Regions from separate parts of the Brevibacterium sp. CFH 10365 genome, predicted to be linked through region 1. Evidence: predicted binding sites of a transcription regulator. Region 1 holds the regulator's gene; the other holds the start of a gene.
The links. The regulator HspR, encoded in region 1, represses chaperone genes until heat shock. The targets are predictions, from matches to a motif close to AAGTTGAGTCNNNNNGACTCAACTT.
Positions count from the first base shown of each region.

Region 2: the regulator HspR is predicted to act here: its motif matches at 6,530-6,554, upstream of clpB (ATP-dependent chaperone ClpB).

Region 1 is NZ_VIGO01000003.1:231,989-246,720, forward strand. It holds gene serS (serine--tRNA ligase) at 1-1,050, opposite strand, end outside; gene FHG09_RS07230 (diacylglycerol/lipid kinase family protein) at 1,132-2,247, shown strand; gene FHG09_RS19790 (hypothetical protein) at 2,469-4,616, shown strand; gene FHG09_RS07240 (LPXTG cell wall anchor domain-containing protein) at 4,858-6,213, shown strand; gene FHG09_RS07245 (DUF1206 domain-containing protein) at 6,358-7,233, opposite strand; gene FHG09_RS07250 (heat shock protein transcriptional repressor HspR) at 7,265-7,705, opposite strand; gene FHG09_RS07255 (DnaJ C-terminal domain-containing protein) at 7,720-8,733, opposite strand; gene FHG09_RS07260 (nucleotide exchange factor GrpE) at 8,914-9,588, opposite strand; gene dnaK (molecular chaperone DnaK) at 9,588-11,450, opposite strand; gene FHG09_RS07270 (SulP family inorganic anion transporter) at 11,777-13,300, opposite strand; gene FHG09_RS07275 (MerR family transcriptional regulator) at 13,489-13,872, shown strand; gene FHG09_RS07280 (ABC transporter substrate-binding protein) at 13,904-14,732, opposite strand, start outside.
Region 2 is NZ_VIGO01000003.1:408,835-423,566, reverse strand. It holds gene FHG09_RS07990 (CaiB/BaiF CoA transferase family protein) at 1-1,147, shown strand, start outside; gene FHG09_RS07985 (DUF5819 family protein) at 1,292-2,080, shown strand; gene FHG09_RS07980 (HTTM domain-containing protein) at 2,070-3,455, shown strand; gene clpB (ATP-dependent chaperone ClpB) at 3,863-6,469, opposite strand; gene FHG09_RS07970 (Na+/H+ antiporter) at 6,681-8,258, opposite strand; gene FHG09_RS07965 (enoyl-CoA hydratase) at 8,367-9,146, shown strand; gene FHG09_RS07960 (NAD-dependent epimerase/dehydratase family protein) at 9,180-10,112, shown strand; gene FHG09_RS07955 (SDR family NAD(P)-dependent oxidoreductase) at 10,197-11,036, opposite strand; gene FHG09_RS07950 (FAD-binding dehydrogenase) at 11,033-12,799, opposite strand; gene pheA (prephenate dehydratase) at 12,869-13,807, opposite strand; gene FHG09_RS07940 (glycosyltransferase family 2 protein) at 13,804-14,622, opposite strand; gene FHG09_RS07935 (DUF5926 family protein) at 14,704-14,732, opposite strand, start outside.

The DNA.
Region 1 (14,732 bases):
GGTCAGTTCGCGGTACGTGCCCTGAGTCGGCACCCAGGCTTCGCAGTCGAACTTCCGGGCAGCCGAATCACCGAGGTCGCCGGCGGCGGTATCGATGACCCGGTAGGGCAGCTCGCACAGTCCGAGCATCTTCTCCTGCAGAGACAGCATCCGCTCGTGTTCGGCCTCGGCGTCCTCGACCGGGACGTAGGCGAACATCTCGACCTTCTGGAACTGGTGGACGCGGATGATGCCGCGGGTGTCCTTGCCGTAGGAGCCGGCCTCGCGGCGGTAGCAGGACGAGATTCCGGCGTAGCGCAGAGGACCGTCGGACAGGTCGATGATCTCGTCCATGTGGTAGCCGGCCAGGGGCACCTCGGAGGTTCCGACGAGGAACAGGTCGTCGGCTTCGAGACGGTAGACCTCATCGGCGTGCTCACCGAGGAACCCGGTGCCGCGCATGACCTCGGGGCGCACGAGGGTCGGGGTGATGGTCGGGCTGAACCCGGCCTCCTCGGCGACGTCGCGGGCGAGGTTCAGCAGAGCCATTTCGAGCTTGGCACCGAACCCGGTGAGGTAGTGGAAGCGCGAACCGGAGACCTTCGTGCCGCGGGTGGTGTCGATGGCCTTCAGCTTCTCACCGATCTCGAGATGGTCGAGCGGTGCGAAGCCGTCCGGAGTGAAGTCCCGGGGTTCGCCGACGGTTTTGAGCGTCACGAAGTTCTCTTCGCCGCCGGACGGGATGCCGTCGATGATGAGGTTCGGGACCTTCGACACGAGCTGATCGAAGGCGAAAGTGGCTTCTTCGGACTCCGCCGACAGCGACTTCACGGCCTCGGACTTCGCCTTGCCCTCGGCGATGAGTGCCGGCTTGTCTTCCTTCGCCGCCTTCGCGATCTGGGAGGAGAAGGACTTCTGATCCGCACGTGCGTCTTCGAAGGCGGTGATGGCCGCACGACGAGCGGAATCGGCGGCGATGACCTCGTCGATGAGCTCGACGGATGCCCCGCGAGCCTCCTGCGATGCCTTGAACAGGGCCGGGTTGTCTCTGAGAAGCGCTAGATCGATCACCCTCTCAGCTTAACGGGCCGGGCTTGTTTTCGACATTCGGCGCTCAGCCTGCACACGACTTGGGCACTGTAGATTTGGGCCATGACCATCGAGCTGGATCCCGTGATGACCTGGATCATCATCTTCGGCGCCCTCGTGGTGCTCGCGGCCGTGTTCCTCCTCGGCCGCCGGACCGGAGCACGACGCGTCCTTGCCCGGGTGCGGCACTACAACCACCCGGCGAACCTCTCCGACGAGGTGGTCAATGACGCGGCCAGGTATCGCGCCGCCCTCATCGTCAATCCCACGAAGACCGATGTGCACAACCTGGCCTCCACCGCCGAGGCGATCTGTCGGTTCGAAGGGTGGAATCCTCCGCTCGTGATCGAAACCACCCGTGAGGACTCCGGCGAAGGGGCTGCGGTCCGCGCCCTCGACGAGGGGGTCGACGTCGTCATCGCCGCCGGTGGGGACGGCACCATCCGCGCGGTCGCCTCGGCGCTGGCGGGCACCTCCACTCCGCTGGGGATCGTCCCGCTGGGGACCGGGAATCTGCTCGCCCGCAACATCGACCTCGTCCTCGACAAGACAGAGTGGGCTCTGCGGATCGCCCTGTGGGGGCGAAACCGGGAGATCGACGTGGGGAAGGCGAAGACCGCCCCGGACGGCGACACCCATATCTTCACCGTGATGACCGGGCTCGGATTCGATGCCGCTGTCATGGCCGACACCAGCGACGACCTCAAGGCCCGCCTCGGATGGCTCGCCTATGTCGAAGCGGGATCACGCAAGCTCACCGGCAAACCCAGTCATGTCAAGGTCACGTTCGACGACGAATACCGGATCTCGGCGAGGGTGCGCTCTGTCCTCGGCGGCAACTGCGGCCGACTGCAGGGCGGCATCCAGCTGCTGCCGCAGGCGGTCATCGACGATGGCATGCTCGACGTGCTCATCGTCAGCCCGAAGAACCTCGGACAGTGGGTCGGCGTGCTCGCATCGATCGCCGGTCGCCGGGCTTCACGCGGACTGCACACGAACATCCGGAAGTGCCGAAAGGTCGTCATCGAAGCCGGTGACGAGGTTGATATCCAGATCGACGGGGATCCCCTGGGACAGTCGTCCTACCTCGAGATGGAGGTCGATCCTTCGGCTCTGACCGTCCGTGTGCCCACCGTCGAACAGCGCAAGCAGATCCGCGCCGAGGCCTGGCCGGTGTAGGGCGAGACCGCTGGGTTCCCGCAGCCGCCGCTCCCCTCGCCGAGGCGGCCCTGACAGTCATCCTTCTACCGTCGAGTAGGTCACGAAACGGTTAAAGGAATTCACCTAAGCGTTACAGCATCTAAACCTGAACAAAACGTACAGAAATAGTTTGGAAAACCCTTAGAACCTAGGATGAGTGCCGTATCACACCCCTCGTCACAGAGATTGAAGGCACTCCAATGAAGAAGATCATCCTCGCGCCGGCAGTCGCGCTCGCGTTCACCGGGCTTGTCGCGAGCCCGGTCGCCGCCGCGGAATCCCCCTCCTCCCAGTCGGCCCCCACGAAGGCCGAGCAGAAGAAGGCCGAAGCTGAGAAGGCCAAGAAGGAAGAGGCCGCGAAGAAGGCGGCCGAAGAGGCCGCGGCTGAGAAGGCTGAAGCCGAGAAGAACGCGGCTGCAGAGAAGGCAGAGGCTGAGAAGAAGGCCAAGGAAAAGGCTGAGGCCGCGAAGAAGGCCGCCGCAGACAAGAAGAAGGCGGACGCGAAGAAGGACGCCGAGGGCAAGGCGGACAAGAAGGACGACGCCGAGAAGCCGCCGAAGAAGGTCGATCCGAAGCCCGCCCCTGCCCCCAAGGACGAGGACAAAGACGCCAAAGACGATGACAAGTCCGAGGACAAGGCCAATCCGATCAACGCTTCGGTGCAGGTGACCTCCGGTGAGGTCACTGCCGAAGAGCTCGCCGAAGACGGCGTGACGGTCAAGGTCACCGGCCTCGAGAAGGGCGACAAGGTCTCGGCGAAGTCCGGCCTGACGGGTCCGTCGGCAACCGCTCAGGGTTCGACCGCCACTCTCAAGCTGCACTCCGCCACGGAGGTCACGCAGGAGTCGGTTTCCTTCGCAGTCCAGGTGCAGCGTGCAGGCACCGATGCTAAGAAAGTCGCGGGCACCGCCAAGGTCGACATCCAGGCAGCCATCGACGCTTCGCTCTCGGTCTCCCCAGAAGAGATCACCGCAGAGGATCTCGCAGATGCGAACAAGGGCGTCGACGTCACTGTCACCGGTCTTGAAGAAGGTGACAAGATCACCGATTCTCTCACCAACAAGACCGAGACTGCAGACACCGATGGCAGCCTCAAACTCCACCTTTGGTACGAAGACGACCCCGCCGATCTCGAAGTCGGCAAAGTCCCCTTCACCATCACCATCGATCGTGAGGGCGAAGAGTCAGAGACCCTCGAGGGCGATATCAACGTCGTCGACGAAGTAGCAGAAGTCGACCCGAAGGTCTCCCTCAACACCGACAAGATCTCACAGAGCGACTTCGCTAAGAACGGTATCAAGGTTACCGGTGAGGGCTTCACCCCGGGCGGCAAGGTCACCGTTGTCGGCGGAGGTGCACAGTCGGCCTTCGCGACCGTCGAAGCCGAGGCCGACGAAGAAGGAAAGGTCTCCGCAACTCTGAAGTTCGACGGTGATGGCGAGCTCCCGGCCGGCGACTACGCTGTCTGGGGCGTTGACCAGGAGGAAGATGTCACCTCTCCGGCTCAGGACTTCACCGTCACCGAAGACGAGGCCGTCGATCCGATCAACGCCTCGCTCAACGTCGACCCCAAGGAGATCACCGCCAAGGACCTCGCCAACAAGGACAAGGGCGTGACCGTCACCGTCTCCGGCGTGAAGAAGGGTGACAAGATCACCGATTCCCTCACCGGGAAGTCCGAGACCGCGGATGCCGACGGCGACTACAAGCTCCACCTCTGGTACGAGGGCAACCCCGCAAGCCTCGAGGTCGGCAAGGTTCCGTTCACCGTCACCATCGACCGTGAAGGCACCGAGTCGGAGACTCTCAACGGCAACATCAACGTCGTCGACGAAGATGGGACCGAGGCTCCCGCCGAGGCGACCTTCAAGGTCTCCCCGAAGACGATCGAGGCCGCGGACTTCGCCAATGAGAAGAAGGGCGTCACCCTCGCCGTAGAGAACTGCGAGTCCGGAGCAGATGTCCACTTCGAGGTCAACCCGAAGGGCATCAACGTCACGGCGTACGAAAACACCGTCAAGGCTGATGACGAAGGAAATGCTTCCGTCAATGTCTTCGGTACTTCGTCCGACGTCTCGGCCTATGTCGGTGCCTACACCGCGACGGCTACCTGCGGCGATGACACGATGAAGGACTCCTTCAAGGTCACCGCAGGCGCCAAGGCTGGTGGCGACGACGGCAACGGCGGTGACAACGGAAACGGCGGAGACGACGGCAGTCAGCTGCCTCGCACCGGTGCCGACCTCGGTGGACTGACGACGGGAGCGCTGCTCCTCCTCGTCGGTGGTGCCGCGATCGCATTGACCGGCCGCAAGAAAAAGTTCGGACAGACTCCGACGAGCTTCTGATCTGAGACAGGCGGACAGCCTGATCAGCAGAGGAGGGGCGGCTCAGCACACGCTGAGCCGCCCCTCCTTCTGTTCTGATGTTCGCGCCGAAACGACCGTTCATCGTGAACGGAGAATGAACTCTGCGACCAGTCCGAACTCAATGCTGAACAAAACGACCACAACTATGCGTGTGGTGAATGTTGCATTACTGTTACATTCGTAATACTTCACACCCAGCTGTAATTTTCTAAGGAAATAAATGAAGAAGCTCGCCCTCGCCCCCGCGGTGGCCATCGCCATCACCGGCCTGGCCGCATCCCCAGTCATCGCTGCTCCCGAGGCTCCCTCCTCGGCAACTCAGCAGCCCGGTGCATCGCCTGCCGCCAAGTCCCCTGTTCAGCTCCAGAAGGCCGCTGCACAAGGAGTCACCGCGCAGGCTGGCGAAATTGCAGTGTCGGCTACGAGCGTCACCGTCGACGAATTCGCCGAGAACGGCGTTGGCATCGCTGGGGCTGGTCTCGAAGCAGACACCGAATACTCGATGACCGTTGAACCTGCCAGTGGGCAGAACGTCAACGTCTTCGAAACAACTGTCACAACCGATGCAGACGGTGCCTTTGAAGACGGAGTCGAAGCCGTCGGCGAGGCAAACCCGGCATTCGTCGGAGACTACAAGGTCACCGTCACGAACGTTGCTGACGAGAGCGAAACGTACAACACGACCTTCAGCGTCACTGAGGGCGAAGCCGACGAGCCCGAGGCCCCCACCGCCGACCCGAAGGTCTCGCTCAACACCGATGAGATCTCCGAAACCAACTTCGCGGAGAACGGCATCAAGGTCACCGGTGAGGGCTTCACCCCCGGCGGCAAGGTCACCGTCGTCGGCGGAGGCGCGCAGTCCGCTTTCGCCACCCTCGAAGTCGAGGCCGACGAAGACGGAAAGGTCTCCGCAACTCTGAAGTTCGACGGTGAAGGCGAGCTCCCGGCCGGCGACTATGCCGTCTGGGGTGTCGACCAGCAGTCCGAGACCAACTCCCCGGCTCAGGACTTCACCATCACCGAAGACGAGGCCGAAGAGCCTACCACTCCTGCTGAAGAAGCCAAGCTGACCGTCTCCCCCGAGACCATCACGCCTGCTGACTTCGTCAAGGAAGACAAGGGCGTCACACTCGCCGTCGAGAACTGCGAGCCCGGTGAAGACGTCCGCTTCCTCGTCAACCCCGAGGGCGAGTCGAACGTCACCGCTTTCGACAAGACCGTCCAGCCAGACGACGAGGGCAAGGCCAACGTCAACGTCTACGGCACCAGCGCCTCCAACGCCTCGGCCTACATCGGAGACTACGATGTGACCGTCACCTGCGGCGATGACGAACTGACCGGCGACTTCTCGGTCGAGAAGGACCCGAACGCCGGTGGCGGCGACGGCAATGAAGATGGCAACGGCGGAAACGACGACGGCGACAACGGAGATGCCGGCAACGGCGGCGACCTGCCCCGCACTGGTACCGAGCTGACCGGCCTCGTCGGCGGCGCAGGCCTCCTCCTCATCGGTGGGGTCGCAGTCGCACTGACCATGCGCCGCAAGAAGGCCGCCCAGGATCCCGCTGAGATCTGAGAGTGATCGTCTGAGCTGACACGAGCTCAAGACCGACTGAGAAGAGCGCGGACCCGATCGGGTACGCGCTCTTCTCGTTCCTGCCGTCGACCGCTCAGGCGCTGCCTGTCCGCGGGCTGGATCACCGACACCAGCTGCCTCGGCTCACTCCATCCGGTCGTAGCGGGAACGCAGGACAAGGAAGATTCCATAGAGTACGAGGCCGATTCCCACGGACAACAGCAGATACGGGCCGAACGGCTGATCACGCATCCCCTTCAACGCCCCGTCGATGCCCGTGAAATTTCCCGGATCTCCGTTCGCCGCCGAGACCGCCACGAGGATGCCCATCGACAACAGCGTCACCCCCTTGCCCAGGTATCCGACGACGCCGGTGAGCCCCAGCACGAAACGAGTGACGCTGCTGTTGGGCCTGCGCAGCTCAGCGCCCCATTTGCGGCGCAATCCATTGACGCAGAAGGCGACACCTGCAATCGCGACGACGGCACCTACCGCCATGAGGAGATAAAGGCCTCCCGGGGCTTTCGCCACTGTCGCTGATGCCTGTGAACTGGCTTTCCCCGAGTCTGCTCCGCCGCCGAGGACGAACTGCGAGAAGGTCGCGGCGATCGCTGCGTAGGCGATGGCAAATCCGAGCATCTTGAGGAAGTCGATCCAGCGACGTCGGCCCTGCTTCTGCTGCGGGTCTCGGGTCCCGGCTCCGCGCAGAGAGCCCGAACCGAAGAACGCGTTGATCAGACACCACAGCGCCATCAACGCACATCCGACGAGGCAGATGACGATGAGCACCATGCCGAAGGGCTCCGCCGCGATCTGTCCGACGGCTCCGGCCTGGTCGGCTTCACCGCCACCTCGGCCGAGCCCGATCGCCATGGTCGTGACACCGAGCACGGCGTGAACCAGCCCATTCGCGATGAAGCCCGCGCGGGCTATCCGTTCGAACCACCGACTGTCGGCGGCTTCCTGGGCCACCGCATCGGCTGAATCGGCTACCTGCTTGAACTTCTCGGAGTCGCTCATGAAGTTCAGTGTTGCACAGCTGCTGCTCCAGTCAGCCGCGTCGGTACCGGTTGTACAGCACGAGTGCCCCGGGCTCGGGACGGCCCTGCGGACGACGCCCCCTGGAGATCGAGACGACGTCGCCGCCCATGGTGCCGGCCGCAAAGACACGCGCATCGCGCTCCTGCGCCGACCTGCGTGCCCGAACCTCGTCCTCGAGCTCCTCATTGCGCGACCTGAGCGCATCGACCTGATTCTGCAGGTCGATGATCTTCTTGATCCCGACGAGGTTGACTCCCTCGTCCTGCGACAGCTGCTGGATCAGTCGCAGCTTGGCGATGTCCTTGCCGGAGTAGCGCCGCCCCCGACCCGCAGTGCGTTCCGGAATGACGAGGCCCAGGCGGTCATACTGCCGCAGCGTCTGCGGGTGCATACCCGCCAGATCCGCAGCCACCGAGATGACATACACCGCCGCACTCGATGAAATGTGCATTGTGATTCACCACCTCAACTGGCCTTGGCTTTGTCCAGCAAGCCGGCGCGTGGATCCTCACCTTCGGTGGCGGCCTTGAACGACTCGACCGCCTGCTTGGCTTCTTTGGACAGATTCTTCGGCGCCACGATCTCGACCGTCGCCAGCAGATCGCCGGTGCCCTTCTTCGATTTCACACCCTTGCCTCGCACGCGCAGGGTCCGCCCCGAAGGCGTGCCCGGTGCGACCTTGACCTTGACGGGCATTCCGCCCAGGGTCGGCACCTTGACCTCGGCGCCGAGGGCCGCCTCGTCGAAGCTGATCGGCAGATCCATCCGCAGGTTCTCACCGTCACGGGTGAACACAGGGTGCGGACTCACATGCACGGTGAGAATCACGTCTCCGGCCTCACCGCCGTTGGGACTGGACTTGCCCTTGCCCGCAAGGCGGATCTTCTGTCCGTCCTTGACCCCCATCGGGGTGCGCACGGTCAGCGGCTTTCCGCCGGGCATGTTCAGCTTCACCGAGGCGCCGTCGATGGCCTCGGTGAACGACAGCGTCGTGCTCGACTTGATGTCGCCGCCCTTGACCGGAGGCTGGTAGCCGCCGTATCCGCCGCCACCGAAGCCTCCGCCGAATCCGCCGAGCAGATCTGCCAGGTCCGGGGGGACGTCTCCCCCGCCGCCGTAGGTCGTGCGGGTCCGCGTCCGTCCGCCGCCTCCGAAGAGGTCGGAGAATACGTCCTCGAATCCGCCGCCGGCAGCACCGCCGGGTCCGCCGGAGCCGGCACTGAATCTGGCGCCGCCGCCCATCGCGCGGACCTGATCGTACTGTGCCCGAGATTCCTTGTCGGAGAGCACCTGGTGGGCCTGGCCGATCTCCTTGAATTTCTCCTCGGCGTTCTCATCACCGGGGTTGGCGTCCGGGTGATATTTGCGCGCGAGCTTGCGATAGGCTTTCTTGATCTCGGCATCGGAAGCATCCTTGGAGACGCCGAGGGTCTTGTAGAAGTCCTTGTCGAACCAATCATTCTGAGGTCCGGTATTCACCTGGCACCTCCTTTCCTTCCAATCAATCCTGTCATCACGGTATTCACTTGTCCTCTCACAATCCGCACCCCGGGGCAATGCCCCGAAGATCCGGACCGCCGCCGAGGTGGCTCCCCCGGCCCGTACGTCAGTTCACTGACGCACGGGGCGGGCGGTCGCCTCGGCGATCGTGGTCGTGTCTCAGTCCTGCGGTTGCTGGACACCGACGCGGGCGGCGCGGATGATGCGCTCCCCGATTCGGTAGCCCGGCTGCATGACCAGGAAGAGCGTCGGATTCTCGACCTCGTCCGAAGGCTGCTGCATGAGCGCTTCGTGGATGTTCGGATCGAACTCGTCGCCGACCTCTCCGTACTGTTCGACGCCGATCTTGTTCAGCGATTCGACGAGCTTGTTCACGTGGGTCTCGAAAGGCCCGGTGACATCGCCGTTCTCGCGGGCGAGCTTGACCTCGTCGAGCACGGGGATCAGGGCCTCGACGACCTTGATCGTGCCGCCGAGCGCCGCACGCTCACGTTCACGGTCGGCGCGCATCCGGTATGCCGCATATTCGGCGTTGATGCGCTTGAGGTCAGCCAGGTAGCCCGCGGCCTCCGAACCCGGTTCGGGTTCGGCCGCCGGCTCCGAGTCCTCAAGACCCGAGACATCAGCGGGGATGTCCACACCGAGGTCGCTGGCATCGGCCGCTTCTGCCTGCTCGGCGTTCGGGTCCGCGGTCGGCTCCTCGCCGGCCCCGTCCGGGGCCGACTGGGCGTCGGCCTCGGGACGGACCTCGCCGGTGTTCGGATCGACCCGGCGCTTGTCACTGAAGGTGAAGCCTGGCTCCTCGGACGACTTGTCGTTGCCCTCGGCAGTCATTACTTCTTCTCCTCATCCTCTTCGTCGACAACTTCGGCGTCGACGACATCGTCGTCTGCGCCTGCATCGGCTGCTCCCTCACCAGCGGCCTCGGCGCCTTCGGCACCGCCCTGCTGATTGTAGATGGCTTCGCCGATCTTCTGCTGGTTCTCCATGAGCTTGTCGTAGGCGCTCTTCACGGCGTCGTCGTCTTCACCCTTGAGGGCTTCCTTGACGGCGTCGACATCGCCCTGCATCTCGGTCTTGATCTCTTCGGGCAGCTTGTCCGCGTTGTCGGTCAGCAGCTTCTCGGTCTGGTAGGCGAGGTTCTCCGCATTGTTGCGGACATCGGCTGCCTCACGGCGCTTCTTGTCCTCTTCTGCGTGCTCCTCGGCCTCACGGACCATGCGCTCGATATCTTCCTCCGGCAGTGCGGAACCGCCGGTGATCGTCATCGACTGCTCGGTGCCGGTGCCCTTGTCGGTGGCCGACACGTGGACGATGCCGTTGGCGTCGATGTCGAAGGCGACCTCGATCTGCGGCACACCGCGCGGAGCCGGAGCGATACCGGTCAGCTCGAAGGTGCCGAGGTTCTTGTTGTCGCGAGTGAACTCACGCTCGCCCTGGAAGACCTGGATCGAGACGGAGGGCTGGTTGTCCTCAGCCGTGGTGAAGGTCTCCGAACGCTTGGTCGGGATCGGGGTGTTGCGCTCGATGAGCTTGGTCATCACACCGCCCTTGGTCTCGAGTCCGAGCGAGAGCGGGGTGACGTCGATGAGCAGGACGTCCTTGCGCTCACCCACGAGGACACCGGCCTGCACGGCGGCGCCGATGGCGACGACCTCATCGGGGTTGACGCCCTTGTTGGGCTCCTTGCCTCCGGTGAGTTCGGTGACGACGGCGGAGACGCCGGGCATACGGGTCGAGCCGCCGACGAGGACGACGTGGTCGATGTCGTTGACGGAGACGCCGGCATCCTTCATGACTGCGTGGAACGGAGCCTTGGTGCGCTCGAGTAGGTCCTTGGTCAGGTCCTCGAACTTCGCACGGGTGAGGGTCTCATCCAGGTGGATGGGTCCGTTCTCGCTCATCGACAGGTACTGCAGCGAGATGTTCGTGCTGGTGGCCGAGGACAGTTCCTTCTTGGCCTGCTCAGAGGCTTCCTTGAGACGCTGCAGAGCAGTGGCATCCTTGGTCAGGTCGACACCGTAGTTGTTCTTGACCTGCTCGACGAGGTAGTCGACGATCCGCTGATCCCAGTCGTCACCGCCGAGGCGGTTGTCGCCGGAGGTCGCGCGGACCTGAATGGTGGAGAAGTCATCTTCGTCCTTGCCGACTTCGAGCAGGGAGACGTCGAAGGTACCGCCGCCGAGGTCGAAGACGAGGATGAGCTCGTCTTCCTTGCCGCGCTCGAGGCCGTAGGCCAGAGCAGCAGCGGTGGGCTCGTTGATGATGCGCGAGACGTTGAGACCGGCGATCTCACCGGCGTCCTTCGTAGCCTGGCGCTCAGCGTCGTTGAAGTATGCGGGAACGGTGATCACCGCGTCGGTGACCTTCTCCTGCAGGTATTCCTCAGCGTCGTGCTTGAGCTTCTGGAGGATGCGGGCCGAGACCTCGGGGGCCGTCATCTTCTTGCCGCCGATCTCGGTGGACCAGTCGGTGCCCATGTGGCGCTTGACCGAAGCGACGGTGTTCTTGATGTTCGTGACGGCCTGGCGCTTGGCGATCTCACCGACGAGGGAGTCGCCGTTCTTGTTGACTGCGACGACGGACGGGGTCGTGCGACCGCCTTCCGCGTTTGCGATGACCTTCGGGTCGCCGCCTTCGAGGACGGTGACGACGGAGTTCGTGGTTCCGAGGTCGATTCCGACTGCACGTGCCATAGTTTTCTCTCCTTACAGATCGTGAGTTTCTGCGACTCGAATGTGTGCGATCGGGCGGCACCGCTGACGAGCAGAACCACTCGACCGCACACATTGAGCCAACCGGACTCAAGTATTCTCTTCGAGGATCCGACCGTCAAGTCGGCCTCATCAAAGTTGCGTACACTAGACTCAACTTTGATGAGGGCGTGTTTATTCCGACCGGCGAGAGAATCTTTGCGCAGGCGGCTAGAGGCTTGCGAACTCGACTTCGACACGCAGAGGCCGGAGGCCAAGAACCGCTGGCTATGCCGCCCGTCAGAGTCGGGCAAAGGGCGAAACAGCTTCTAGTGGCCGCCGCCGAGGCCGCCTGTGAGTCGAGCATGGAACGCAGTCGTAAAGTCGTTCATGCCGACGAACTCCACAGATTTCCCGTGCTGCTCGTATTTCGTCTCGATCGTATCGAGAGCGGCGACGGTCGACGCGTCCCAGATATGCGACTTCGTGAAATCGATGACCACCCGATCCGGATCGTCAGCGTGTTCGAACAGTGTCGTCAGGTCGTTGCTGGAGGCAAACAGCAGCTGGCCTTCGACTGCATAGTGCGCGACCTCCTGACCACTCTGCACCTGGACCTCTCGGCGGACGTCGATGAGATGGGCAACGCGACGGACGAACATCACAGAGGCCACGAACACCCCGACGACGACGCCGATGGCGAGGTTGTGAGTAGCGACGACCACGGCGACAGTGATGACCATAACGGCAGTTTCGCTCTTGGGCATTCGCTTGAGCGTGGCGAGTCTGATCGAGTGCCAGTCGAAAGTGCCGACCGAGACCATGATCATCACGGCGACGAGGGCCGCCATCGGAATGACGGACACGATGTCTCCGAGAGCGACGACGAGAATCAACAGGAACAACCCGGCGAGGAATGTCGAAATGCGGGTGCGGGCGCCGGAGGCTTTGACGTTGATCATGGTCTGCCCGATCATGGCGCATCCGCCCATGCCGCCGAAGAACCCCGAAAGAATGTTCGCTACTCCCTGTCCCCAGCCTTCGCGGGTCTTGTTCGAATGCGTGTCTGTGACATCGTCGACGAGCTTCGCCGTCATCAGTGATTCCATGAGTCCGACGAGGGCCATCGCCAGAGAGTAGGGGGCGATGATCGTCAACGTCTCCCAGGTCAGGGGTACGCCGGGGATGAACAGTTCCGGCAGACTGCGGGGCAGCTCCCCCTGATCGCCGACGGTGGGGACGCTGATCGCGAAGGCCACGACTGCGACAGTGACGATGATGATCGATATCAGCGGAGCGGGGATGACTTTGGTGATCTTCGGCATGAAGATCATGATGACCAGGCCGACCGCAACGAGCGGGTAGACCATCCAGGGCACATCGATCAGCTGCGGGAGCTGAGCAGTGAAGATGAGAATCGCCAGAGCGTTGACGAATCCGATCATGACGCTGCGCGGGATGAAACGCATCAGTTTCGCGGCACCGAACACGGCCAGCACGATCTGCAGCACTCCGGCAAGCAGGACGGTGGCGATGAAGTAGTCCATTCCGTATTCACGGGCCACCGGTGCGATGACGAGCGCGACTGCACCGGTCGCGGCGGTGATCATCGCCGGGCGCCCGCCGACGAAGGCAATGGTCACGGCCATGATGAATGAGGAGAACAGGCCGACCTTCGGGTCGACACCAGCGATGATGGAGAACGAGATCGCCTCAGGGATCAGCGCCAGCGCAACGACCAGTCCCGCGAGGACTTCTCGCGTGAGGATACGCGGAGTCTTCAGTGCGGTCGCCACTGAGGGGTCGGGAAGGTAGCGACTCCGATCGTCGGCGGTGGTCGTGTTCGTCGTCATGTTCGAGCCTCCAAGGCCGGGAGCACGTCAGGTGTGGCACCATCTGAAAGAGGGATGCGCTTGCGCGCGGTCGGCATGCTCCCGCTTCACGCGAAAGGCGAAATCCGGGAACGCACCGCGGTGCCGTTCGGGCGCTGAAGCCAACCCTAACGTAACGTAAGGGTTGCTGCGAATTGAGGAGAGTGTCGATGGCCGAGACCGGGATGATGCACATCGGAGAGTTGGCTGAACGTACGGGGCTGTCGCTGCGAACGATTCGCCACTACGACCAGATCGGCCTGCTGACTCCTTCGGGCCGGTCGGAGGGAGGTTTCCGCCTCTACACGGAAGACGATCACGACCAGCTGATGCTGATTCGCAGGATGAAGCCGCTGGGGTATTCGCTGGAGCAGATGGGTGACCTGCTCCGGGCACTGGAGAGTGCTCGCGGAAGCGAACCATCCCGGGCCGATGGAGCCAATGAGCTGACGCAGTTTCTCGATGATGCTCACGAACGCCGTGACAGACTCGCACGGCAGCTCGCCGCCGCCGATGAGTTCATCGATCAGCTCAACTCACGGATCACTGCGTAGACGAGCGACTTCCGGCAGCTGAGGATTCGGCTCACTCGCCGAGGTGGTCCTCCAGGTCATCGAGGATCTGCCCGGCACCGGTGGGGCCGAGGCCGAGGAACCACACGTCGTCGTTGACGCGGACGGCCTTGCCGTCCTTGACCGCATCGAGCCCCTTCCACTGGCTGGAGTCGAGTGCCGTCTCCTCTCCGGTCGCCTCCGGATCGCCATAGCTGGTGTAGAAGACGTAGTCGCCTTCGGCCTGGTCGAGGTTCTCCGGAGAGATCTCGACGGCGAGCTCGTCGACGGCCTGGTTCTTCGGACGCTTGAACCCGGCATCACTGAGGATGACTCCGATGAGCGATTGGTTTGCGTACAGGCGCAGGCGTTCGGGCATGAAGCGCACGAGCGAGATCGTCGGGTCTCCGTCGACATCTGCCCTCAGACCTTCTGCTTCTTCTGCATACTCCCTGAGGTTCGCCGCGGTTTCGTCTTCCATCCCCATAGCCTCACCGACGAGGCGGAAGTTCTCCTTCCACGGGAACCCCGGCCTGATCGAGAACACGGTCGGAGCGATCGAATCGAGCTCGTCGTAGAGCTTGTCGGCGCGCAGCTGGCTGCCGAGTATGAGGTCGGGTTCGAGCGAAGCGATCTTCTCGAGGTCAAGCTCCTGAATCGTGCCGACCGTCTCGACTCCCTCCACCTGGTCCTCGAGGTAGCTGGGCACAGGATTGGCGCCCTCGGTCGTGACCATGCCGACGGGCTTGATGCCCAGCGAGAGGACATCATCGAGCTCACCCGTGTCAAGGACGACGACTCGTTCGGGCTTCTTCTCGATCTCGGTCGTGCCATTGGCGTGCTTGACCGTGCGAGGGAAGACG
Region 2 (14,732 bases), 180 kb from region 1:
CCTCGCCGGTCCCTACGCGACGATGATGCTGGCGGATCTCGGTGCCACGGTCATCAAGGTGGAGGGGAAGACCGGGGACGACACACGTCACTGGGCGCCGCCTCGGCGAGGGGACGATGCGACGTACTTCCTCACGGCGAACCGGAACAAGCACTCCGTCGTCCTCGATTTCAAGGACTCCGACGACCTCGCCTTCGCCCAGCAGCTGGCCGCGCGTGCCGACGTGCTCGTGGAGAACTTCAAGGCCGGGGGACTGGCGAAGTACGGTCTCGACTATGAGACGGTCAGCGCGGTCAATCCCGGAATCGTCTACGCCTCGGTGACCGGTTTCGGTCGGGGCAACCCGCAGCCGGGCTACGATCTGCTCATCCAGGGCCTGTCCGGATTCATGTCGGTGACCGGCTCCGAGGATTCGGGCCCGGTCAAGGCCGGTGTGGCCGTCGTCGACGTGATCACGGGACTGCACACGGCGGTGGGCATCCTCGGTGCGCTCACCCACCGCAAGGACACCGGAGTCGGGCAGCTCGTCGAGACGAACCTGCTGTCCTCGGCCCTGTCCGGGCTGGCGAACCAGACCTCGGCCTATGTGGCCGGCGGGATCGTGCCGCAGGCGATGGGCAACAAGCACCCGAGCCTCTACCCGTACCAGCCGATGCCCACCGCCGAGGGCCAGATCATCATCGCGTGCGGCAACGACAAGCAGTTCGCCCGGCTCGCCGAGGTGCTCGGCCATCCCGAATGGGCTCTTGATACGAGGTTCGCGAACTTCGCCGATCGCAATGTCCACCGGGATGAGCTCGAACCCGAACTCATCGCCGCACTGAGCGAGAAGACGAACCAGGAATGGTTCGACATCCTCACCGAGGCGGGCCTGCCCTGTGCCCCGATCAACTCGATCGCCCAAGGCGTGGACCTGGCTTCGTCGCTGGGACTCGAGCCCGTCGCCGAGGCGGGGGCGGGCGACCGTGTCATCCCCACCGTCCGCAACCCGATCCGACTGTCCGAGACCCCGCCCAGCTATGAATTGGCTCCGCCGACCCTCGGCGATTCCACCGAAGCGGTCAAGGCCTGGCTGCGGGCGGTGGAGCAGACCGCGTCCGTGCGCAGCGTATCGGCGAGTCATCGTCCGTCCTGTGACCGCGAATGATTCTGCCGTTACCCGGGCGGTCAGCGCCACAGCTGAAGTACCCTAGTCACTGTGCGTTGTCACCGAGGGATCTGCTAAGCGGCCGACGAGTCGCGGGACCCGTGGTGACAGCAGTCGTATTCCCAAGAGAATTCCGGAACCGAGATGGACAATGAGCCGACCGAGGTCACACCTCGGCGACGATCGGCGGTGAAACGGACCCTGATGGTCATCGCAATGGCGATCACGGGATTCCATATCTTCGCCAGCTTCCTGTGGATCGCCCCTGCTTCGACGATGCGGGAGGTGATTCCCGGCGACCTGCTCTCCAAATACATGATCCCGCTGTGGGGGCAGTCGTGGAGCGTGTTCGCCCCCGAGCCGATCAACGGCGACTACTACTTCGACGTGCGTGCGGTGATCAAGACCGACAGCGGCGAGGAGATCACCCAATGGGTGCGGGCCACCGATGTCGAACTCGACCACTCCACCTACAAGCTGTTCCCACCGCGATCGGCGGGACTGGGCATCGGCGTGGCCTCGGACATCAAGGGCTCCTGGGAGGATCTGCCCGACGATCAGAAGGCCATCGTCAAACTCGACTACTTCAAGGGAGACGATTCCGTCGACCGTCTGGAGACGAAGCTGGAGGAGTACGACGACCCGGAGAACGCGATTCCGGCATATCTGGAGAGCGAACACCTGGCCACGGCGTATGCGACGCAGGTGGCGAAGGCTATCTGGGGCGACGATGTCCAGCGCGTCCAGTACCAAGCCGCCCGTCAGAACGTCGTGCCCTTCGCCGAACGCAACGACAAGAGCGCGAAACGTCCGAACATCCAGCCCGTCCCCGTGGGATGGCGCGCACTCGTGGTGGAGGACCACCAGTCCCAGGAGGAGTTCACGAAGTACTTCTGCGCCTCCGATGAAGTGAGGTGCGTCGGTGAACAGTGACGACACGACCCGCCAGGACGGGGACGATCGCGAGGTCACGGACCAGCGGTCCGGCACGACCGCCTCGGCGAAGGACCGGGCGAAGGACTCCGCTGGCCGCGAGAACGACGGGGCCGCCTCGGCGAAGGATTCCGCTCCCGAATTCGGGCTCGTCCCGGTGACGACCCTGGTGCGGACGAAGCTCGCACAGGGATGGAACTGGCTCGAGGAGATGCTCACCGGTCGGTACCACGCGACCTACGGGCTGGCGGTGACGCGGATCCTCATCGGCTTCACAGGGCTCGGCCTCATCCTCACGAACTTCAGCGCTCGCCACTACGCCTTCGGTGTGGGGTCGGCCTGGAACGGGGAGATCGCCGAACCCAAGAGCGACTTCCCGAACATCTGGCTCTTCTCCCTCTTCCACCAGGCGGTGACGACCCCGCCGCTGTTCACGGCGATGATGATCGGACTGGCGCTGCTGGCGATCGTCATCATCCTCGGCTGGCGCACGCGGATCGTCCTGCCGGTCTACCTCGTGCTGTGGGTGAGCTTCATCGAGCTCAACGACGGTGCCGGCGACCAGGGCGACAACGCGTACCGGATGTTCATGATCGCGATGCTCTTCGCCGATACGACGCGCAGATGGTCCCTCGACGCCCGACGTCGGGCTCGGAATCCGGAGTTCCCGGACAACGACGGCGGGCAGTGGCGCTGGGCGCTCATCATGGCCAACAACCTCGCGATCGTCGTGCTCGCCTTCCAGGTGTGCGCGATCTACATGTCCGGCGGACTGTACAAGGCCGGCGGCTCGGCCTGGCAGCACGGCTTCGCCGTCTACAACCCGCTGCACACTCAGCAGTTCGGCACCTGGCCGGTGCTGTCCGACCTGATGACGGCGTGGGGGCCGATGGTCGTGGCGATCTCGTGGGGATCGATCCTCTTCCAGTGCGCCTTCCCGTTCATGCTCTTCAACCGCTACACCCGCATCATCGCGCTGCTGGGCATCCTGTCATTCCACTTGGGCATCGCGCTGCTCATGGGTCTGCCGTGGTTCTCGCTGACCATGATCGCCGTCGACGCGATCTTCATCCGCGACCGGTCGTTCGCGAAGCTCAGCGCCTACCTGCGGCACTGGTGGACGTCGTCGGTGCCGCGGGCCGCCGGCGGGACCGCGAGGGGTGTCGGCGCTGGTGGTGCGGCGCGAGGTGCTTCCGCTGGCGGTGCCGGGGCAAAGACTGGTTCGAGGTCTGTCGGCGGCGGGTCCAAGCGCGACGCTGCGAAGTCCGGCTCGAACGCCGGTGCGAAGTCCGGTTCGAAGGCTGATGCGAAGCCCGGTGCGAAGTCCGGTTCGAAGTCAGGTTCGAAGGCCACCGCCGGCTCCCGCAAGAAGTAGCCCGCGCACAACTGTCTGAGGCGCATCACATTTCGGGCAGACCGGAACGTGACAACGTCTTCGTGCGCCGACAGATGCCGAATGGGACACGTTTCTCTGAAATGCTCACCGAAGGACGTGAGCGAATCAGAAGAACGTGTCCCATTCGGCTCTGGGCCACTTGAGTGGACTGCCGCCGAAGGTGCCCGTGGGCCGTAAGGACTGCCGCCGCACCCGGCGGAACAGCCCAGTCTGAGGTGAACAGCACGGGTTCAAACATGAGCTATCCACCTCAAGCTGGGCTGAATCCGCGAGGCGTGCCCGCGAGTCGTGCACTCGCCGCCCCGTGCCCGCGCGGAGCCGCAGCGCACGCTTCACAACGCGCGCTCGCCGCTCCGCGCCCCGGGAGGCTTACTGCCCCGGGAGCGTTACCGCTTCGGGCGCAGCTCCAGGCCGGTGGCCTCGGGGTCCTCGGGCAGGTCGACGACCACGGTGTCCCCGTCGACGATGTCGCCGGCCAGCAGGGCGCGGGCCAGCTTGTCGCCGATCTCGCGCTGGACCAGCCTGCGCAGCGGTCGGGCGCCGAACGCAGGGTCGTAGCCTTCGAGGGCCAACCAGTCCTCGGCACCCTGAGTGACCTCGAGTGAGACCCGCCGATCCGAGAGCCTGCGCGACATGTGCGCGATCTGCAGGTCGACGATCGACGCGAGCTCGGTCTGGCTCAGCGCGTCGAAGAGCACGATGTCATCGAGACGGTTGAGGAATTCGGGTTTGAACGTCGAATGCACGACATCGAGCACCTTGGACCTCTGCTCCTCGGTCGAGAGGCTGTTGTCCACGAGGAACTGCGAACCGAGGTTCGAAGTCAGGATCAGGATGGTGTTCCTGAAGTCGACCGTGCGCCCCTGACCATCGGTGAGCCGACCGTCGTCGAGTACCTGCAGCAGGATGTCGAACACGGACGGGTGCGCCTTCTCCACTTCGTCGAGCAGAACCACGGAGTACGGGCGACGGCGGACCGCCTCGGTGAGTTGGCCGCCCTCGTCGTATCCGACGTAGCCGGGAGGAGCACCGACGAGGCGGGACACGGTGTGCTTCTCACCGTACTCGCTCATGTCGATCCTGATCAGGGCCTTCTCGTCGTCGAAGAGGAAGTCCGCAAGCGACTTCGCGAGCTCCGTCTTGCCGACACCCGTGGGGCCGAGGAACAGGAACGAACCGGTCGGACGATCCGGATCGGCGACACCGGCACGCGACCGGCGGATGGCGTCGGAGACCGCGGCGACGGCGTTCTTCTGCCCGATGAGTCGCTGACCGAGGATGTTCTCCGCCCCGAGCAGCTTCTCGACCTCACCCTGGACGAGGCGTCCGGCGGGGATGCCCGTCCACGAGGAGACCACCTCAGCGATGTCGTTGCTCGAGACCTTGTCCGAGACCATCTGATCCGAATTCGGTCCCGCTTCGGCCTGGGCTTCGGCGGCCTCGGCCTCGGCGATCTCCTTCTGCACGGCCGGGATCTCGCCGTAGAGCAGACGGGACGCGGTCTCGAGGTCTGTATCGCGCTGGGCCTTGTCCGCGGCCGAACGCAGCTCGTCGAGCTTCGTCTTCAGCTCACCGACCCGGTTGAGGCCGGCACGCTGGGACTCCCATGTCGCCTCGAGGCCGCGCAGCTCCTCCTCCTTGTCGGCGAGATCGGCTCGCAGGGCGCTCAGACGTTCGATCGACGCGGAGTCGGTCTCCTTCGCCAGGGCCATGTCCTCCATCTTCAGGCGGTCCACGGCACGGCGGAGCTCATCGATCTCGACCGGGGCCGAGTCGATCTCCATCCGCAGACGAGAAGCCGCCTCGTCGACGAGGTCGATGGCCTTGTCCGGCAGCTGCCGGCCGGTGATGTACCGGTTCGACATCGTGGCCGCCGCGACCAGGGCGCCGTCGTTGATGGTGACCTTGTGGTGGGCTTCGTAGCGTTCCCTGAGCCCGCGCAGGATCGCGATCGTGTCCTCGACGCTGGGCTCACCGACGAACACCTGCTGGAACCGGCGCTCCAGGGCAGGATCCTTCTCGATGTTCTCGCGGTACTCGTCCAGGGTCGTGGCACCGATCATGCGCAGCTCACCGCGGGCGAGCATGGGCTTGAGCATATTGCCCGCGTCCATCGAGGAGTCCCCGCCGGAGCCGGCGCCGACGATCGTGTGGAGCTCGTCGATGAAGGTGATGATCCGGCCGTCGGCGTTCTTGATCTCCTCGAGCACGGCCTTGAGCCGCTCCTCGAATTCGCCGCGGTACTTCGCACCGGCGACCATCGCGGAGAGGTCGAGGTTGATGAGGGTCTTGTCGCGCAGTGATTCGGGCACGTCTCCGGCCACGATCCGCTGGGCCAGGCCCTCGACGACGGAGGTCTTGCCGACGCCGGGCTCACCGATGAGGACGGGGTTGTTCTTCGTCCTGCGGGAGAGTACCTGCACGACGCGGCGCACCTCCTTGTCGCGGCCGATCACCGGGTCGAGCTTGCCCTCACGGGCGACGGCGGTGAGGTCGATGCCGTACTTCTCCAGCGACTGCATCGTCTCCTCGGGGTTCTCCGAGGTGACCTTCTTCCCGGCACGCAGTTCGGGCAGCGCCGCGAGCAGCGCGTCCCGGTTCGCCCCGTTCGAGCGCAGCGCCTCACCGGTGCCGTCCTTGCCGGCCGCGGCGGCCAGCAGCAGGTGCTCGGTCGAGACGAACTGATCGCCGAGGGCGGTCATCTCCTCCTGAGCGAGGTTCATCATCTCCAGCCCGGCCCGGGACAGTCCCGGCTGGCTGACGGTCGAACCGCTGACGGTCGGGAATCCGCCGATCACGGATTCGATGGACCGCAGCACGGTCTGCGGATCGGCGCCGACCTTCGTCAGCAGGGTCGCGGCCAGCGAATCGGGCTGGCCGAGCAGAGCGGCGACGAGGTGGGCCGGTTCGATCTGGTTGTTCTTCCGGGCGACGACGTCGTTGACCGCAGTCTGCAGCGCCTCCCGGGATTTCGTTGTCATCTGTGCGTCCATGCGCATCTCCTTCATGAAAATCTGTGCTGATCTCAGCTCTCGAAAGGATCAACACCGACAAAGTTGAGTCTATTCCGCTCAACCTTGGATTTCGAGGAAGAGTATCGCCGAGGCGGCCCACCCAGAACCGTGTCATCGTCCGGCCGACCCGGCCCGCCCGGAACCGCGCCCGGCCGACCCGGGCCTGTGGTGCCGGAGCCGCGCTCCACCCTTACCGGGCGATGACCGACTGGAGGTCGAAGCGGTGGAGCACCCGGTCGGCGATCTCGGGGTCGGTGCCGCGCTCACGACGAGCCTTGAGCACCTCGGCGCGGGCGGACTGCATGGCCTTCTTCTGCACCTGCAGCATCTGCTCGCGGTGCTCCTTGAACGCCATCACCTGCTCCGAGCTCGCCTGCTCGTCGGTGGTGCCGCTGAGCTGGTCGTGGAGGACTTTGAATCGAGCCCGCAGCGGTTCGATGACGTCGTCGGGCAGGCTGTCATCGTTCTTGATCTCGCGCATCGCCGCTTTGTAGGCGCGCAGAGCGATGTCCCTCGTCGCCTGGTGCTCCTTCTCCGCTTCGTCGTCGATGCCGAGGACGCCGACGATTGTCGGAAAGCTCAGACCGGCCAGCACAAGAGTGACCAGCAGGACCACTGCGGCCGCGACGACGATATAGGACCGGCCGGGGAACGGGGCTCCGGAGCTCGTGGTGGCCGGGATCGACAGCGCCAGGGCGACGGTGGCCAGGCCGCGCATCCCGCCCCAGGTCATCAGGGTCGCATCGCGGATGCTCAGAGGTGCCGCATCGGGATCCTCCTCGCGTCTCTTGCGTTCGATGACAGTGCCCAGCAGCAGCCAGACGAAACGCACGGCGACGACGACTATGGCGATGAGCCCGCCGACGAGCAGCGCCCGCCCGAGGTCGGCATGTTCGGATTCGACGATGAGGCGCAGATCGAGTCCGATGAGCCCGAAGGCGATTCCGGTGATGAGCATCTCGAGGACCTGCCACGTCGAATTCTGCGTCACCCGCTCCGCCGAGTTGCCCTCGACATCGCGGCGACGGACTTCGAGGGCGGCGACGACGACGGCGATGACTCCGCTGGCGTGGAAGTGCTCGGCCACGAGGTATACGCCGAAGGGCAGAACGAGCATGAGCGAGGACCGAGCGATCGTATGGTCGATCTTCTCCATCACCCACCATGCGGCGAAGGACAGGACCAGGCCGACGATGATCGCCACGACGGCGGAGACGATGAATGACAAGGCCAGATCTGCGTAGTCCACCTCGGTGCCGGCGAGGACCGCGGCCATCGCGGTCTGGAAGATGACGAGGGAGGCGGCATCGTTGAACAGACCCTCGCTCTGCAGGGTCGACATGATGCGGCGCGGGATCGACACGGTGCTGGCCACGGCCTCGACGGCGACCGGGTCGGGCGGGGCGAGCATGGCACCGAGCGCAATGGCAGCGGCGATCGTGATTCCGGGGATGAGGAAGACCGCGGACCCGGCGACGGCGGCCACGGTCACCCCGACCAGGGCCACGGACATGCCGAGGATCGTGCGCCACCGGATCGCGAACAGTGCCCACGACGTCTTCTGCGCGGCGGCGAAGAGCAGGGGCGGCAGGAAGAGGGGGAGGACGAGCTCGGGGTCGATGGCCACCTCGGCGAAGGTGGGAATGAACGCGCCGGCGACGCCGATGAGGACCATGAGCGCCGGCCACGGAAGCTTGAGCCTCTGCCCCAATCCGACCACCACCGAGGTGGCGGCACCGAATCCGATGATCATCAGCAGCGTGGTCATGGCAGTCCCTCCGAACCGCTCCCACCGGGGCGGATGTGTCCGGAGGCGGGCGGAAAATAGTGGCGCAGATTCCGCGCCGGGCCCGGCGACCTTTGGCAGAATGAGGCTATGTCGGAATCAATTGTATTCGCGTCGCTCGACGACGGAGTCGCGTCCGTGACGATCGATCGGCCCTCCACCCGCAACGCGCTGTCGCTCGAGGTGATGGAATCCCTCATCGACACCCTCGCCGAGGTGGCCGACCGCACCGATGTGCGCGCAGTCATCCTCATCACCGCCGGCCACGTGTTCAGTTCCGGTCATGACCTCACCGAGATCCGCGGGGCGGATCATGAGGCACAGCAGGCCACCTTCGATGCCTGTGCACGGCTGATGCAGCTCATCCAGCGCATTCCGCAGCCGGTCATCGCACAGGTGCAGGGCGTGGCCACGGCGGCCGGCTGCCAGCTGGTGGCGACCTGCGATCTGGCCGTCGCCGCCGAGTCTGCACGGTTCGCGACTCCCGGGGTGAAGATCGGTCTGTTCTGCTCGACTCCGATGGTGGCGCTGTCGCGTGCGGTGCCGGCGAAGCAGGCGATGCGGATGCTGCTGACCGGCGATTTCGTGACCGCTGCGGATGCGCTGAAGTACGGTCTCGTCTCCGATGTCGTCGCCGACGCCGAGCTGGAGTCCGCCACCTTGGAATTGGCTCTCAAGGTCGCGTCCGCCTCGTCGGCTACAGTTGCCCTAGGAAAGGCCGCGTTCTACGAACAGCGAGAACTGCCTGTGGCCGACGCCTACGCGCGGATGTCTCAGGTGATGGCGGACAACGCCGTCGCGGCCGATGCGCAGGAGGGGATCGACGCCTTCCTGACGAAGAGGGAACCGCAGTGGCAGCACCGCCGCTGAGGCGGTGGGTGTGACGATGAGAAGGGGACCGTCGTGGCGGTGATAGTGACCGGAGCCAGCGGCTTCATCGGCGGTGCCATTGCACGGGCGCTCGCCGAACGGGATGAGACGGTCTATGCCCTGTGCCGGAGAGACCCGGAGATTCCCGGGGTGAACTTCCAGCACTGGGACATCACGGAATCCGCACCTTCGTCGGTGACCTCGTTGGCCAAGAACGCGACAGCGGTCTTCCACTGTGCCGGGATCTCGACGGTCAGCGCCGATGACGACACTCTCTACGACGTGAAGGTCACGGGCACTCGCAATGTCCTCGATGCCTTCCCGCAGGCGCGCGCCGTCCACCTGTCGTCGACGACGGTGTATTCGGAGACCGGACCCCATGTCGAGCTGTGGGAGGAGGCCGGGCCGAAGGATCCCAGCGAATTCTCCGACGCGTACTCTCGCACTCATGCGCTCGCCGAACAGCTCGTGACCAGGATCCGCCCCGATGCTGCGATCCTGCGGCCCGCGGCGGTCTATGGCCCGGGGGAGACGATGCTCATGCCGTTGCTCGCGCGACTGTCGAAGAAGGGTGTGCTGCGGCTGCCCGGCGGCGGTCGGCAGAAGCTCACCCTGACCCATGTCGACAACGTGGTGCGGGCCGCGCTCGCCTGCCTCGACGTGCCGTCGGCGGCGGGACCATTCAATATCGGGGACCCGATTCCCTATCGCCTCAAGGACGCCGTGGTCACTCACTTTGCGCGGATGGGCTATGACCAGGTCGTCATCGAGGGTGTGGCGAAGGACAAGGCGCTGGTGTCGGCGAAGCTCGGCCTCAAGATCAAGAGCATGTTCAAACGCGGGGACCAGACGAAGTTCTTTCTCGTCAAGTACCTGCAGTCTGACCGGACCTACAACCTGTCTCGACAGCAGCGGGTGCTCGGCATCTCGACCACCCAGCATCTCATCCCGTCGCGCCTGCAGTGAGTCGGCGGCGGCGAAGCGACCGAGGCTCAGCGCTTGAGCCTGACGTCAGTCGCGCAGACGGCCGCCGAGATCCGGCAAATGCTGTCACCGCTTCAGCCCGTGCTGAGCCGCAACGATCTTCGACACCAGCGACCGCGGAAGCGCGCGCTTGAGGATGAACGGCAGCGGCGCCCTGCTGCCGACGGCGTAGAACTCCCGCGGCCTCGGCGCGATGATGGCATCGACGATCGTGGAAGCGACCTTCTCTGCCGGAATGCCGCCGCGCTCATTGGCGTCGAGATGCTCGAGCATCGTCGTGACGTCCGTCGAATAGGGCGAATCCTCGTCGAGGTACTTCGTCCGGCGCTGTCCGATGCCTGTGGCGATCGATCCCGGTTCGACCGTGCTCACCCACACGCCGAACGGTGAGAGCTCCTGTCGGGCGGCCGTGGCGAAAGCGCGCAGAGCCGCCTTCGCCGCCGAATACGAGCTGCGATGGGCCAGGGGGAAGCTGGCGAGCATGGACCCGACCATGATGATGCGTCCCCGGTTGCGCGCACGCATTCCGGGCAGAACGAGCTGGCTCAACCGAACGGGTCCGAACACGTTCGTGCGGAAGAGTCGTTCGATCGCATCGGTCGGCAGCTCTTCGAACGGACCCGACTGACTCTCACCGGCGTTGTTGATGAGCACATCGATGTCGTCGAGCAGGCCGATGTCGTCGAGTTCTCCGGCCAACCGGTCCGGACCATCGGGGTCGGCCAGGTCGAGTCGCAGATAGCGGACACCCGGGGTTCGATCGGCAGGTGAGAGGCGGTCGGGATTCCGACTGGTCGCCAGCACCGTGCAGTCCTTCGCGGCCAGTGCCTTCGCGACGGCTCTGCCGATTCCGGAGGTGCCCCCGGTGACGAGGACGATGAGATCTCCCTGCGCGGCGCCGGTCATTCCTGCTCTCCTCCGCCGATCGGGGCCCTGTTGCCGGGCTGACCGGATGCGCCGCGGGCGGACTGCTCCGCGACCGCACGCCCGGCGCGCAGACCCGAGAAGATGCACCCGCCGAGGAACGTTCCCTCGAGCGCGTTGTACCCGTGCATTCCACCGCCTCCGAATCCGGTGACCTCGCCGGCTGCGTACAGCCCCGGAATCGGTGTGCCGCGGTCGTCGGCGCCGGACAGGGCCAGGACCTGTCCGTCGAGGTTCGTCTCCAGCCCTCCGAGAGTCTTGCGCGACAGCAGGCTGAGGCGCACCGCGATGAGCGGGCCGTGCGCCGGGTCGAGGATCTTGTGCGGCTTGACCGCGCGCACGATCTTATCGCCCAGGTAGGACCGCGCATTGTGGATGGCCTGGACCTGCGCATCCTTCGAAAACGCATGCTCGGTCTGCCGATCCCGCTGCCGGATCTGCTCAACGAGGTGGTCGTGATCGATGACCGGTCCGCGAGAGCGTTCGTTCATCCCCGCCACGAGCTCCTCGGTCGTGTCTGCAACGACGAAGTCCGAGCCGTACTTCTTGAACGCCTCGATCGGTCCCGGAGCATCCGAGGACCGGACCCGGTCGAGAGTGATCCGGATGTCCTTCTCCGTGAGGTCCGGGTTCTGTTCCGAACCGGACAGGGCGAACTCCTTGCGGATGATCGACTCGTTGAGCACGAACCATGAATAGTCGTGCCCGGTGTCCAGAATCGTGCGCATCGTCCGATTCGTATCGAATCCGGGATAGTTCGGTGCCGGGAATCGATTGCCCTCGGCGTCGAACCACAGCGACGACGGTCCCGGAATGATGCGGATCCCGTGCCCCGGCCAGATCGGGTTCCAGTTCTCGATGCCCTCCGTGTACGCCCAGATCCGGTCCCGGTTGATCAGGCTCGCTCCGGCATCCTCGGCGATCTGGAGCATCCGCCCGTCCACGTGCGCGGGCACGCCCGCAAGCATCGTGTCCGGGAACTCGCCGAGGCGGTCGGTCGGCCAGTACTTCTTCATGAGCTCGAAATTGTGCCCGATTCCGCCGGTGGTGACGATGACGGCGGGAGCGCGGAGCTCGAAGTCGGCGACCTCGTCGCGGTTCGACTCGACTCCGCGGGCTGTATGGCTGGGGGACAGTGTGCGTCCGCGGACGCCGACGACGGCACCGTCTGAGGTGATGAGTTCGTCGACGCGGTGCCGGAAGGCGAGCTCGACGGCTCCGGTGGCCTCCGCGGATTCGACGGGTTCGCGGAAGACCCGGACCACCTCGGGGCCGGTGCCCCAGGTGAGGTGGAAGCGGGGCACGGAATTGCCGTGCTCGCCCGCCCCGGACCCTCCGCGTTCGGCCCAGCCGACGATCGGTGTCAGGCGCAGGCCCAGGTCACGCAGGTACCGGCGCTTCTCCCCGGCCGCGAACTCGAGGTACGCCTCCGCCCACTGCCGCGGCCAGTGATCGTCGTCGCGGTCGAAGCCCGCCGAGGTGGCCCAGTCATCCTTGGCGAGCTCGAGCGAATCGTGGATGCGCAGTCGCCGCTGTTCGGGGGAGTCGATGAGGAAGAGCCCGCCGAGGGACCAGAATGCCTGTCCGCCGAGGTTGGCCCGGTTCTCCTGGTCGAGGATGAGCACGCGCTTGCCGGCCCGGGTGAGTTCATGGGCGGCGACGAGTCCGGCGAGTCCGGCACCGACGATGATCGCATCGCGCGAGCGGTCTCTGCTGTCTGGGTCTGTGCTGCCGAAAGAACTCATCATCGACTCCTCTGTCGCTTACCTGCCAGTAGGAATCAGTATCGCAGACTCTCCCGGTGAGGGAGATAGTCAGCCGCGCAGCGTGGACTCCAGCCAGTCGGCGGCTGCGGCGAAGGACTCATCGGACGTCGTCGGGTCGATCGGCACCACGGCTCCGTCCGAGCTCGGGTAGCTGCCGAGGAAGTGCAGCTTGAGCGCCGCCCGATGCACGCCCTGCAGAGCTTCGGCCATCCGGGCCTCGTGGATGTGTCCGAGCAGGTCGATCGAGAACTGGTAGAGGCCCAGTCCGTCTCCGGTCGGCCGCGATTCGATGCGGGACATATTGACTCCGCGGCTGGAGAACTGTTCGAGCAGTTCGAGCAGCGAACCCGCGCGGTCCGAACGCAGGGCCGCGACGATGGTCGTCTTGTCCGCACCGGTCGGTGTGGGCAGGGGGCCAGGGCGGGTGACGACGACGAATCGGGTGACGGCATCCAGGCGGTCGCCGATGTCCTCGGCGACGATCTCGAGCCCGTAGCGCTGTGCGGCCAGGGCCGGGCAGACCGCGGCCATATGGTCACCGGCGTCGTTGGCCAGATCTCGGGCGGCCGCAGCGGTCGAGGAGGTCGGCAGATAGACGGCTTCGGGAAAGTTCTCGTTCATGAATGTCCGCACCTGCGCCTCACCGTGCGGGTGCGAACCGAAGGAGGAGATCTCTTCCCTGGTGGTGCCCGGCTTCACGGCGAGGACGAAGCGGACGGGCACGACCACCTCGGCGATGATCTGCAGGCGTCCGTTTTCGGTCAGCGCATCGATCGTGGCGGGCACTCCGCCTTCGAGGGAGTTCTCGATCGGCACGACCGCGGCATCGCAGTCGCCCTCGAGCACCGCATCGAGTGCCGAGGGCGCATTGCGCATCGGGTGCGTCGAGGCGTCGGCGCGCAGGTTGCGGGAGTCGAGGAAGCTCAGCAGCGCCGCCTCGGTGAAGGTGGCCTCGGGGCCGAGGTATGCGAAACGGTTCAGGCTCACTGGCCGGTCTCCTTGTGGTCATCGGAGGGGTTCTGCGCAGAATCGGCGGGCCCGGCGTGTGCCCCGTCGCTTCGCTTCGCGCGCAGGCGGCGGACGAGGATCGCACGGGCGACGTCGCGGTACTGGGCGGCACGGTGCAGCTGCGCTTTCAGGTCACGACCGGTGACCCGGTGGTGGAGGTCGCATTCGACCTCTTCCACGCGCAGCCCGGCGTTGACGACGTCGATGGTCATGGCTGCTTCGACACCCCAGCCGGCGGCGAAGGGCAGGGCCGCGTCGAAGGCTTCACGGGACAGACAGCGCATGCCCGACAGGGGCTGGGTGGCTTCGAAGCCGGAGAGCTCGGCGATGCCCTTCTTCGCCAGTCCCACGACGAAGCCGAAGCCCCCGCCCTTGCGCTTCTGCGCGGGCAGGATAGCGATCGTCATATCGGCTTTCCCGGCGAGCACGGGTGCGGCCAGGGGAGCGGTGCCCGCTGCGGAGTCCTCGAGGTCGCCGTCGATGAACAGCAGCGCTCGGTGGTGCGGGTCGACGCCCGGGTCGGCGTCGGAGATCTCCCGATTGCGCAGAGCGAATGCCCCGGTCATCATGGCCGCTGCCTTGCCCTTGTTCTTCGGGTGGGTGATCACCTCGGCGCCGGCCCGGCGAGCCAGGGTCCCCGTGTCATCAGCAGATCCGTCGTCGACGACGAGGACCATGTCGACCCCGGGGATCTGCTTGGCCGCCGTGACGGTGGCAGCGATCCGCTGGGATTCGTTCATCGCGGGGACGATGGCGGCGACCGCCTCGGGGGCGGGGTGCGGCTGTGCGCTCATGGGGGTTCTCCTGTCCGTCACCGGCACCGAGGCGGGGCACCGTTTCCGGGTCCCGCCTCGGCGATGGGGTGGTGACGGATATCAGTGGATGGTCAGCTGGCGGGACACGA